Regions from separate parts of the Pseudoalteromonas carrageenovora IAM 12662 genome, predicted to be linked through region 2. Evidence: predicted binding sites of a transcription regulator. Region 2 holds the regulator's gene; each other region holds the start of a gene.
What was found. The regulator sigma-54, encoded in region 2, starts transcription at its own class of promoters, with help from an activator protein. The targets are predictions, from matches to a motif close to GTTGGCACGNNNNTNGNNT.
Positions count from the first base shown of each region.

Region 1: the regulator sigma-54 is predicted to act here: its motif matches at 1,860-1,878, upstream of ALFOR1_RS18185 (hemerythrin domain-containing protein).
Region 3: the regulator sigma-54 is predicted to act here: its motif matches at 1,675-1,693, upstream of ALFOR1_RS14135 (DUF3192 domain-containing protein).
Region 4: the regulator sigma-54 is predicted to act here: its motif matches at 1,930-1,948, upstream of ALFOR1_RS13800 (BON domain-containing protein).

Region 1 is NZ_LT965929.1:414,517-417,670, reverse strand. Features, by position in the region: gene ALFOR1_RS18205 (tetratricopeptide repeat-containing diguanylate cyclase) at 1-794, shown strand, start outside; gene ALFOR1_RS18200 (DUF6500 family protein) at 805-1,023, opposite strand; gene ALFOR1_RS18195 (putative periplasmic lipoprotein) at 1,050-1,307, opposite strand; gene ALFOR1_RS18190 (hypothetical protein) at 1,364-1,615, opposite strand; gene ALFOR1_RS18185 (hemerythrin domain-containing protein) at 1,920-2,345, shown strand; gene ALFOR1_RS18180 (hypothetical protein) at 2,428-2,841, opposite strand.
Region 2 is NZ_LT965928.1:592,076-595,229, reverse strand. Features, by position in the region: gene lptB (LPS export ABC transporter ATP-binding protein) at 1-595, shown strand, start outside; gene ALFOR1_RS02765 (RNA polymerase factor sigma-54) at 665-2,164, shown strand; gene hpf (ribosome hibernation promoting factor) at 2,191-2,478, shown strand; gene ALFOR1_RS02755 (PTS sugar transporter subunit IIA) at 2,483-2,935, shown strand; gene rapZ (RNase adapter RapZ) at 2,952-3,154, shown strand, end outside.
Region 3 is NZ_LT965928.1:3,106,069-3,109,222, reverse strand. Features, by position in the region: gene ALFOR1_RS14145 (PAS domain-containing hybrid sensor histidine kinase/response regulator) at 1-283, shown strand, start outside; gene ALFOR1_RS14140 (diguanylate cyclase) at 267-1,166, shown strand; gene ALFOR1_RS14135 (DUF3192 domain-containing protein) at 1,252-1,632, opposite strand; gene ALFOR1_RS14130 (D-2-hydroxyacid dehydrogenase) at 1,816-2,760, opposite strand.
Region 4 is NZ_LT965928.1:3,035,804-3,038,957, forward strand. Features, by position in the region: gene ALFOR1_RS13790 (tRNA1(Val) (adenine(37)-N6)-methyltransferase) at 1-444, opposite strand, end outside; gene srmB (ATP-dependent RNA helicase SrmB) at 521-1,747, shown strand; gene ALFOR1_RS13800 (BON domain-containing protein) at 2,009-2,329, shown strand; gene ALFOR1_RS13805 (hypothetical protein) at 2,391-3,098, opposite strand; gene ALFOR1_RS13810 (hypothetical protein) at 3,091-3,154, opposite strand, start outside.

The DNA.
Region 1 (3,154 bases), on a different contig from region 2:
TTAAGCGAAAGCTGAACTACATTGACGATGCCTTTGAAGCAATCGAAGATAAACTCGTTTATACAAAAAAGCACTATGAAGCAACGAGCGAAAGTAACATAAAAGCACTCCAAATTAAGTTCGAAGTAAAAGAAAGAGAAGACAAGATATCGCAGCTAGAATTCGAAAAAGATATCAACAAACTTCAAGCAATCGAAGAACACCAACAAAAAATAATTTGGCGCTTAAGCGCATCCATTGCATTCATTTTAGTTCTTGTATCGTTATTCTTATTTTACCGCCAAATACGTCAGCGAAAAAAATATCATACTATTGCGTTAACCGACTACCTAACTAATAGTTTAAACCGCCGTGGAGTAATGCAAATAGCTGATAATTTGTTAGCCAACAAACCAGCATCAATTGCGATTGTTGATTTAGACTACTTTAAAAATATTAATGACAAATTTGGCCATGACACAGGGGACTTAGTACTGATTAAGTTTGCTCAAGCCGCTAAAGATACGCTAAGTGAAAATGATACATTTGGGCGTTACGGCGGCGAAGAATGGCTGTTTGTTTTGAATACATTAGATAAGCATAAAATTAACGACACGTTTGAGAACTTAGCGCTCACTTTATCTGAATATTGCCGTGAAATAGAAGCCTTACCGAGTAAAATAAACATTACCTTTAGCGTGGGTGTTGCAATAAGTAATACTCACTCTAAATCACTTGATGTGCTTATTAAACATGCAGACCAACAGCTGTATAAAGCAAAAGAAAATGGCAGAAACCAAATAGCAATCGCGTAAATATACGTTATTAGTCACCTTCAATAATCATCTGTTTTATTTTGTGGGCTTTTTCAAAGTGATCTAATTTATGGGTGTGTATCCACCACGTAGCTGCTTGCATAAGCATCTCAGGATCCGTATTTTTATTTGCAAAAAAAGCGTAAAAAGAAAGCCCTACGTTTTCGCCTTTGGCTGCTATTTTTTTATCGCACACAGCTATAATTTTTGCTTTTAGTTCTTCCTGCATACATACCTTATTTAATTGTATTTTTACTATCTAAATATACCATTTAAAACACTAACGATTAGCTGTAAAAGACTTCTATCAACAATACTATGATTCTCAAACTCTTTATTAGGCGTATTTACTTTTGTAGCTTTGCATTCATTATCTAGTGGCTCATTTTTATGTAAATCTGTTTCATAAGCTATATCAGCTTGCTCCATGCATTTTGCAGAGCCCGCATAAGGCTGAGCAGCACAGCCAGTTAAAAATATACACAGCGATAATAAAGCTAAAAACGCTTTCATAATAAATCCTATTTTACGCACCTTCTGCCTTATATTATAGCTACAAGGTTGCTTATTTAGTCGGCTATCAAAACAAATAGGTCAATAAAAAACACACCTACTTCATCAAAAAAAGTATCCTCTTTAGCATTCTTTTTTAATTGAGCACTTGTACATTTATTATAAACTTCTGAGCTTGTTTGAGAGCCATTTGGCTCATTTATTTCTGCTTCTTTTATGCATAAGCTTCGATCAGAATACGGGGCTGTACTACATGCACTTAACAATGCACATAGTAGCAGTGCTGTAGTGAAGGTTTTTATATTCATCCTTAAACAATCCTATTAATTAAAGTTTTATAAACCACATATATAAAACGACTATGTAAAACCTGTACCTAAATAACGCTAACACTTTATCACTCCACTAAAATATACAACCAGTAAATATTTGTAAGGTTCTGTAGAGCTAAAACCTGAAAATATTGCATAAGCGTGCTTGTAAAACTTACAGGCTACATACTCCCATGAGCAAACGAAAAAATATAAACCTATTAAATTCAAAAAGTTAAATCATGGCATTTAGCTTGCTTCAATATTTGTAAGCAATTAAAGAGCAAGTAAAGGATTAGTTATGAATATATTTGAAGCGCTACGTCACGATCATGATAAACAACGTAAATTGGTAGATGCACTTATTCAAACGCACGGCGATACAACTGAGCGCCACAAGCTAATGGACGAGCTTAAAACAGAATTAGAAGATCACGCTAAATTTGAAGAGCGTTATTTTTATAATCCACTTATGTTTGATGATTTAACGCACGAAAAGGCACGCCACAGCGTTGCAGAGCATCATGAAATTGATGAGTTAATTGAACAACTTGAAGATACCGAAATGAGCTCGTCTGCTTGGTTAATTGCGGCTAAAAAACTGCACCATTTAGTACATCACCATTTAAGTGAAGAAGAACATGAAGTATTTCAATTAGCGGGTAAAGCTTTGACCGAAGGGCAAAAAGAGAGCCTTGCTGAGCAGTACAACGATGCAATGCATTAAAACCGACTTCCATACACTCCCTTGTGTACTTATTGGTTATAAGCCTTATGGCTTATAACCATTTTTTTGCTTTAAATAAAGATTATTTAACAGTAAATTTTACGTCTTGGTCACGTAATAGATAAAGCGCAAAACATGCTGCCCACATTGGCCACGCAGTAAAAAATAATAAGTTGTTAAAGCCATCTATATACTGGTTGTAAGATGAAAGCGTTGATAGACCGTGCATTACAAAAATAATACCGTATGTAAGGCGTTTTTTAATACCCGCCATAAATGCTAAAACCAAAACAAGTTGTACAGCACCTATAACGTAAGCAATTATATCGGTAGAACCACTAATACCATAAAAATGCTCAAAAATACGTGCGCTATGTCCAGGGTTAACAAACTTATCGAATGTCCACATAACCATTACAATAAACACACCTACACGCAGAGATAAAAGTGACCACTGCAAACGATTTTGCACATCAGAACTGATTGAACCTGTCATAAAAATTCCCTAAAAAATATTAATAAACGTTAAGGTAAGCTAGACCGTATAAGTTAATTTTTATTTCAAAAAACAGTAATTATTTTTATTAACGGTACGTTTGAGCATTTATTTATAAATGTTAGGCCGTGTCGTACATGCTTTATAGAAGTATACTATGCTTAAAAAAATGATAAAAAGCAGCCATTTACAGAAACGATAAATTAAAGGTACTTAAGTACTACTTTTAAAATAATTGTTTGGGCTTATGTTCTAAAAAACAAAAAGAAGCACAATTTTATTGAAAGTTATTTTTATAGCCTTCGGTCTTTAT
Region 2 (3,154 bases):
TACATTTTATATGATAGTGGGCCTTGTACCGAGTGATAAAGGCAAAATTTCTATTGATGAGAACGATATTACTCTTTTACCTATGCATAGTCGTGCTAGATTAGGCATAGGCTACTTACCACAAGAGTCATCAATTTTTAGAAAACTTACCGTTTATCAAAATTTAATGGCTATTTTAGAAACGCGGAAAGAGCTTAACAAAAAAGCAAGAGAAGATACGCTTAACAACTTGTTAGATGAATTTAGTATTCAACATATTCGAGACAGCCAAGGTATGGCTTTATCGGGTGGTGAGCGACGCCGCGTAGAAATTGCACGCGCACTAGCTGCTAATCCTAAATTTATATTGCTCGACGAACCCTTTGCAGGTGTAGACCCTATATCGGTGTTAGATATAAAGAAAATAATAGAACATCTTAAAAATCGTGGGATTGGTGTATTAATTACCGATCATAACGTAAGAGAAACCCTTGATGTTTGTGAAAAAGCCTACATTGTTTCTCATGGAGAGTTAATCGCTTCTGGTACACCAGAGCACGTATTAAATGATAAAACGGTACGCGATGTTTATTTAGGCGAGCAATTTAGGCTGTAACATTTACGCCATGTCTTTAAGCATCTGCTAGTATTAATTATAACAACATAAAAGGATTGTTAGAGATACATGAGGCAATCATTACAGCTGCGCATGGGCCAGCAACTTACAATGACTCCACAACTGCAACAAGCAATTCGTTTGTTGCAACTCAGTACATTGGATCTCCAGCAAGAAATACAAGAAGCGCTTGATAGCAATCCGCTTCTAGAAGTAGATGAACAAGATTACACGGAAGAATCAGCTGGCAAAAACGAGCAAAAAGCAGATAACGATGAATTAACCGTAAGTGCTAATGCCGACGAAAAACCAAGCGAGTACGAGCAAGACAGTGGTGAAGCACTTACTAAAGACACAGTAAGTGACGAAATGGCTATGGATGTAAGCTGGGATGAGTACATGAGCGCAGCTCCTGCTTCATCATCAGGCCCTATGCCAGAAGATGAGTCTATTTACCAAGGTGCTTCAACCGAAACTCTTCACGAATACCTAATGTGGCAATTACAGCTCACGCCGTTTAGCCCTACTGATGAAGCAATTGCAATAGCGATTGTTGAAGCAGTCGATGACTCAGGTATATTAACGCTAAGCTGTGAAGATATTTTAGAAAGCTTTAATCAAGAGAACGACGACGAGGGCGAAGTTGAACTTGATGAAATAGAAGCCGTTTTAAAACGTATTCAGTTGTTTGATCCGGTGGGTATAGCAGCTCGTAGCTTACAAGAGTGTTTGTGTATTCAGCTAAATCAGTTTGATAAAGATACGCCTTTTATCAATGAAACAAAGATGATTTTAACCGATCATATTGATCTATTAGCGGCTCGCGACTATCGTACATTAATGAAGAAAACTAAGCTCAAAGAAGACGAGCTTAAAGAAGTAATGACGTTAATTCACACTCTAAACCCTAAGCCAGCAGATACTATTGTAAGGGAAGAATCAGAGTATGTGATCCCCGATGTATCAGTTAAAAAAATAAAAGGCCGTTGGGTAGTTGAGCTAAACCCAGATAGCATGCCTAAGATACGTGTTAATAGCCAATATGCAGCTATGTCACGAACAGTTAAATCTAGTGGTGATAGTCAATTTATTCGCTCTCATTTACAAGAAGCTAAATGGTTTATAAAGAGCCTAGAGAGTAGAAACGACACACTACTAAAAGTAACTAATTGTATTGTTAAGCAACAACAGGGCTTTTTTGAACACGGTCCAGAAGCCATGAAACCTATGGTTTTAAACGATGTTGCTGAAATGGTAGAGATGCACGAGTCGACTATTTCGCGTGTAACTACTCAAAAGTATATGCACACGCCACGTGGTATATTTGAGCTTAAATACTTTTTCTCAAGCCACGTAAGCACCGAAAATGGTGGTGAGTGTTCATCTACAGCAATACGCGCTTTGATTAAAAAACTGATTGCCGCAGAAAACTCAGCAAAACCATTGAGTGATAGTAAAATTGCGGATATATTGGCTGAGCAAGGAATTAAAGTAGCTAGACGCACAATCGCAAAATACCGCGAATCTCTGGCTATTCCACCGTCTAATCAACGAAAGAGTTTGATATAAGACGCAAAACAAAGAGGAAAACGCTTATGCAACTAAACTTAACTGGTCGTCATGTAGATGTTACTGATTCATTAAGAGACTACGTAAATAATAAATTTGCAAAGCTAGAAAGGCATTCTGATCATATAAACAATGTTCATGTCATTCTCGATGTAGAAAAACTTAACCAAAAAGCTGAAGCTACAATCCATGTAAGTGGTGCAGAGTTATTTGCATCTACCGAACATCAAGACATGTATGCTGCCATAGACTCGTTGATTGACAAGCTCGATCGTCAAGTTATTAAACACAAAGAGAAGCTTGCTCGACACTAATATGATGAAATTAAGCTCACTTATATGCCAGGACTGCAGCAAAGCTGCGGTCCTTTTTAATAGCAAAAAAAGAATTTTAGAGTTTATTAGCGAACTCGCTCATGAAAAGCTTCCTTATCTTTCTCAGCAAGATATTTTGTGTGCTCTAATGAATAGAGAGAAGCTTGGTAGCACAGGCATAGGCCGTGGTATTGCAATTCCTCATGGAAGAATGAGTGGCGCAGAAGAGCCATTAGCAATAGTGCTTGTAAGCGAGACAGCCATAAATTTTGATGCGATTGATAACCGCCCTGTTGATATATTTGTTGCACTCATCGTACCAGATGGTGATAACCAACAGCACCTAAAGACTCTCGCAACCATAGCTGATAAACTAAATGACAAAGAATTTTGTAAACAGTTACGCTGTGCAAAATCCGATGCTGAGCTTTACCAAGTTATTGTTAATCAATCGTAGTTTAAAAGGGTGATAAATGGAGTTAATTATCATAAGTGGCCGCTCTGGTTCTGGGAAGTCGGTTGCTTTACGCGTTGTAGAAGATTTAGGTTATTATTGCGTAGATAACATTCCAGTAAACCTACTGCCTTCTTTAGTGCGAAGCGTATCGGATACCTACGATAAAATTGCTGTAAGCATAGATGTGCGTAACATCCCTAAAGAGCAAGATGAGTTTAA
Region 3 (3,154 bases), 1.1 Mb from region 2:
TAATACCATGATTGGTAAGTTTGCTAACTTGTGCGAAACTCAATTAGCGCAAATAGCAGAAACCACCAGTAAAGATGATTTGGTACGCTTAGTGCATAGCATAAAAGGTGTGGCTGGTAATTTGGGTTTTAGGCGATTATCGCATTGTGCATTAGTATGCGAGCGAAACCTTAAAACGACTAACGAGCCAGTTGAAACAACACTTAAAGAGCTTATTATGCAATTAGAGCAAGTAATTGTTTTTATAAATGGTTTAGGGGAGAAGGATGTCGAAAAGAGCTAAAGTATTAATAGTGGATGATGATCCGCTAAACAGATTAGTACTTGAAAAAACACTTAAAGACGAGCACGACGTGTTCTTAGTTGATAGTGGTGAAAAAGCGCTGACATTTGTAAAAACAACACAAGTTGATTTAATTATCCTCGATGTAATTATGCCTGGTATTGATGGCTATGAAGTTTTAGTGCAGCTTAAAGAAAACCCTATAACTCAATCCGTGCCTATCATATTTATATCAGCAAACCGTAGTCATGACGACGAGGCTAAAGGCCTTGAATTAGGCGCAATGGATTATATTACTAAGCCATTTAGTCCCTCTATTGTAAGAGTAAGAGTTCGCAATCAGCTACTTATAAAGCAAAAAAATGACTTGCTTGAAATGTTGGCCTCTATTGATGGGTTAACTGAAATACCTAACAGACGCTACCTTGATGAAAACTTATCTCGCGAATGGCGCAGAAGTAAACGCAGTGGAACGCCATTGTCGGTATTACTTATGGATATAGACCATTTTAAACGTTACAACGACTGCTATGGACACCGAGCTGGCGACGAGTGCTTGAAAGAAGTTGCTCAAGTTCTTGCAGCTCAATGCGAGCGAGGAAGTGATTTTATAGCGCGTTATGGTGGTGAAGAATTTGCCGCAGTACTGCCTGGGGTGGGTAAAGCTGACGCAATTGAATTTGCCAATAAAATACGTAGTGCGGTTAATGCTTTGGATATAGAGCATAAAGCATCGTTAAATGCGGATCACATAACAATTAGTATTGGTATAGCAACAACCGAAAGCGGGCAAATATACGCTGAGCAAGCCCTATTAGAAGAAGCTGATTTAGGCTTATATGCTGCCAAAGATGAAGGTAGAGATAGAATAATAGCGCGTTAAAAAGAATATTTTTAAATGCAAAACGCCAATATTTATATTGGCGTTTTTAGTATCTAATGACTTTTGAGGTTAGACTTTTTGCTGTTTAGTTCGCGATCATACTTAAAGCAGTGTCACCAATACCTACCAACTTATCATTTTTAAATACAGGCGGCGTACATTCATCTTTCGTTGTTTTAGAATCAGAATGCTTACTATGAGTGACATAAAAAAGTACTTGGTATACATCGTCATCTTTTTTTAATAGCTCTGTGAAATTAGGCGTTTTTAATTGCGTTAAAACAGATTGATAGCTGCTATCCATCGTCAGTTCTGAAATAGCCTCACGGTTATTCTTATGGTGTGCTTGCCAGCTTGATGAGTTTTTCCCTGCCCAATGAGTCTCAGCTTCACCATCAGATACGGCGATAACACAGCCGGTTAAAAATGGTGCAATAAGAGCCGCTGCTAATAGAGATTTTTTCATTGTGATATTCCTTAAATGAGTTTTTAATATTTTGATCATATAAGGCAATTAGTAGGCCAAGTTTAAAAGTTATTTAAATTCAGTTGGTTAGATTTTCAGGGCTGTATTTAACTAATAATTTACAAAAATAATTAGTAAAAACAGCCACATTTTAGTTTTTTTAACTATTTGTCAGCAATGCAGTTATACCAAGCGGTTACGAGATTCGCCGTTATTAAATGCAGTAATATTTAGGCTGACCTCATTGATTAGTCGTACGATTGACTCAGTGCTTGCCCATGCAATGTGTGGTGTAAGTAATAAGTTATTACCAGTGTAATTAGCGAGGGGATTAGTTAGCTCCGCAGGCTCTTTTGTTAGTACATCTACGCCAGCGCCAGCAATTAAGTTTTGTTCAAGTGCTTTGGCTAAGTCAGCTTCGTTAATAATCCCACCACGTGCAGTATTAATAATAATACTACTTGGCTTCATCATTTTAAGCTCTTGTAGTGCTATTAAATCACGAGTTTCGTCAGTAAGAGGGCAGTGAACACTGATTATGTCAGCCGTTTTTAGTACTTCTTCAAATGGGGTGCGTCCGTCTCTGCACTTTACGCCCTTGCGCTCAGCAATAATTACTTTTGCACCAAACGCCTCAGCTACTTTTGCTACGCCTTTACCCAGTGTTCCACCACCTATAATGGCAAATGTTTTACCTTGAAGGTCATTAAAACTGTAATCTAGTCGGCAAAACATTTCACTTTTTTGCCAAGCGCCTTGTTGGCAATCGGCTTGATAGCGATGAGTATTACCTAGTAAGTTAGTCACTAACGAAAATGTATGCTGAACAACAGAAGGTGTTGAGTAACCAGCAACATTAGTAACTGCAATACCAAACTCTTTTGCAGCGTCTAAATCAACATTATTAGTGCCAGTGGCACTAACGCAAATTAGCTTAAGTTGTTTTAACTGGCTAATCGTATCGCGATTTAATACTGCTTTATTGGTAATAAGTACATCTGCACCTTGGCAATGCTCAATAACTTGTTCTGGGCTGGTAAGTTCATACGTTGTTAAATTACCAAGTTGCTCAATACAAGCAAGAGATGTGTTAGCTAATGTGGCGTTATCAAGAATAGTAATGTTCATTATGAGCCTTTAATTAGTAGATCTAGAATAGTTTCAATCGTGAAAGTGTTAGCGATTTATAGAAACTGAAAATGTGAAGTTAAGGTACTACGAAAGGAAGCCTTTGAAAATGGTATTACTACCAAATGACTAGGCTATATTTTGAGGCTAAATATACGCTGCTCTTTGCTTTATAAAACCACTCTTGTTTAAAGCAGTTCTGGCCCTGAAAGCCTATAAGGCCTTAATGCGTTATTTATAGTGGTCTGCCCACTAGCACATTGATAACATGGTATTTTGGTTAACTGATCAGATTTTTTGCACTTATGAGCCTCCTCATGGTCATAAGAGTAGTTACTTAGCTAAATTTGGTTAAGAGATTTATTATTTAGGCTCAGAATAAATTAGATCAAAA
Region 4 (3,154 bases), 1.2 Mb from region 2:
ACTATGGCTGAAACGTTTAAACGTATTTATTAACTCGTCAAAGCTTAATCCATCAGTGTGGCGGGCAGTGTTACGGGCATCGTTTTCACCTTTTAAGCTGTGATTAAAGTAAGGTGGATTAGAAATTACAACATCAAATGGCTTCGTGTATTCAAACGCTTGTATTGTTGTATGCACTACGTTGATATTAGGCCATGGGCTATTAGCACTGTTTTGAAGCGCTTGATTGTAAGCAGCTTCATCAACCTCTACAGCGGTTATTGCAAGATCATTACTTCGCTGCTGGCACATTAACGCTAGCAACCCCGTGCCGGTGCCTATATCGAGTAGTGACTTTGCATCACTTAAATTAGCCCACGCGCCAAGTAAAATGCCATCGGTTGAGACCTTCATTGCACACCTGTCGTGCTCAACCTTAAATTCTTTAAACGTAAACCCTGACATTTTTTCACCTTTTCGTTCACCAACTGGCGTATAGCGCGTATAATTGCAGGTAATTGTCCCTTATTTTAGACACTCTATGCAATTTTCTGAATTTGATCTTGATACCAAGTTACTCGACGCCATTGATAAAATGGGTTACGAAACGCCAACTAGCATTCAACAACAAGCTATTCCTGAGGCACTACAGGGGCGCGATATTTTAGCATCAGCACCTACTGGCACAGGTAAAACAGCGGCATTTTTAATTCCTGCCATTCAATACTTATTGGATTTTCCACGTCGTGAACCTGGTTTTGCCCGCGTATTAATAATGACCCCAACACGTGAGCTGGCGTATCAAATTCATGAACAGTGTGAACTACTTGCTAAACGCACGCACCTAAAAATTGGCGTGGTAACGGGCGGCATTAACTACGGTACTCACAAAGAGATTTTTGAAAAAAATAATGATGTATTAATTGCCACTCCAGGGCGATTAATGGAATACCTAGAAACTGAGAATTTTCATGCTGAACATGTAGAAATGCTTATTATTGATGAAGCAGATCGCATGTTAGACATGGGTTTCAAAAAAGAAATGAGCCGTATTTGTGACGAAGCTAAAAACCGTCGTCAGTGCTTTTTATTCTCGGCAACGCTTGAAGGCGACAGCGTAGAAAGATTTGCAGAAACAACGCTAAACGACCCTGCTCTACTTGAAGCTGAATCGTCACGCAAAGAAAAAGCAAAAATTCACCAGTGGGTTCACCTTGCTGATGATTACCACCATAAACTAGAACTTTTAGTAAACACCCTAAACGGCCCAGACGTAACTAAAGCTATTGTGTTTGTTAAAACGCGTGAGCGCCTTGAAACGCTCATTGGTGAGCTTACTAATAATGGCGTAAAAGCGGCGTGGTTACGCGGTGAAATGCCACAAGATAAGCGCATGAAAGCCATGGAAAACTTTCACAGTGGCCGTACTAAAATACTTATCGCTACTGATGTTGCAGCGCGTGGTATAGACGTATCAGACATCAGCCATGTAATTAACTTTGACCTACCGCGCACCGCAGATGTATACGTACACCGAATTGGTCGTACAGGCCGTGCTGGTAAAAAAGGTGTAGCAATATCGCTTGTTGAAGCACACGACATTGGCATTTTATATAAAGTAGAGCGCTACATTGAGCAAAAACTTAAACGCCGTGTAATTAAAGGTATTGAGCCGCAGCATAAAGAAGCTAAGCCGCCGGCTAAAAAGCGTAAAGATCCGGTAAAAATGAAAGCTAAGAAAAAAGCGAAGGTTAAAAAGAAAAAGTAACCAAACAACATTTTTATATTAAAGCCGGCATTAGCCGGCTTTTTAACAAAAGCCTTATAGGCTCTGCCCTTTGTACCTGTTACAAATGTAACCCGAGCATGTAACTCATACTCAGTAAAATGTAATTATTGCCCACCTGAATTCTCACTTAATAAAATATCCTTATATTTCAATACATTAATTTTGGCACTGAAATTGTAACTGTAAGAATAACTCAGCAAACAATTGCTGCACTATTCACCGTAATGTAAGGATAAAGTTATGAACCGCTTCAAGTTAACTATCGCTTTAGTATCATTTTGTTGTTTATTTTTATTAGCTTGCGCTACAAAGGTAAGTGCAGCAACCAACATGGCCGTAGTAAGCAGTGTAGCCACTCAACCTAACTTGCAGCAATCAATAACGAATACATTACGCACTAACCCTAATTTAGAGCTAAACGATATTCGAGTGCAGGTAAAAAATGGGGAAGTTGATTTATACGGTGAAGCACAAACAGGTTTTCAGCGTGCACTAGCTCAAAAGTTTTTAGAAAATATGGATGGGGTTAAAATCATTCGCAACAAAATTAGCGTTATTTAATACACCTCTTTCTTAACTTATTGCTCAGCGCTGCTTGTTACTCCAACACAAGCGGCGCTTTTTATTTTAATTCTTCTAATTGTTTAGCCACATCACTTATTTTAAAACTATTTTTTTGCGAATAATAACTATCTACAAACACTTCTTCAAAATTGCTCACTGTAGAGCCTTCATTTAGCTCAAAAGGAAAACCCTTAAGTTCCTTTGTTTTTGTGTTGAACTTATAAACAAAATTGTCACCACTTATACCTGCAGAAAAAACATATTGTTCGTTATTTAACCACCCTCCAGTTTGATGAAACAAACCGATATTAAAGCGATTAGTTGTTTGATGAAGTCCAATCTTGATTATATGCCTTTCATTAAATGCAGACTTGGTTATTTCAATAGTTGGTACAAACCAAAAACCTTGGGTGTCCCCTGCAAAAACGGCTAAAAAATCACCACCTGGCGACCAACTAACTAAACTACTTTCAGACTTCATATCCGGACATAAAGAGTTGTCTTCATCGCAAAATTCTAATAACTCTTTTCTTCTCACGTATGCATTTTCATCAGGTAAAGTTAGCTTGGATATAAAATTATTATCGCGATCAAAAAAAGTAATTCCTGCGTTATCATTTTCAACTGTTAATTGATAACTTAAACCATACCGTTTATTAAGCTCTTTAGTATTATCTTGCTGAGTATTATTTAATGAATTGCAGCCTATAATAAAACTTAAAATAAATAAAATGATAGAACAATGAGTTATGCTTTTTTTATTCATGTAAATGCCGAGCCACTTGTGGTAGTGATTTTAATAATCCTGATGAATCTTTTGGT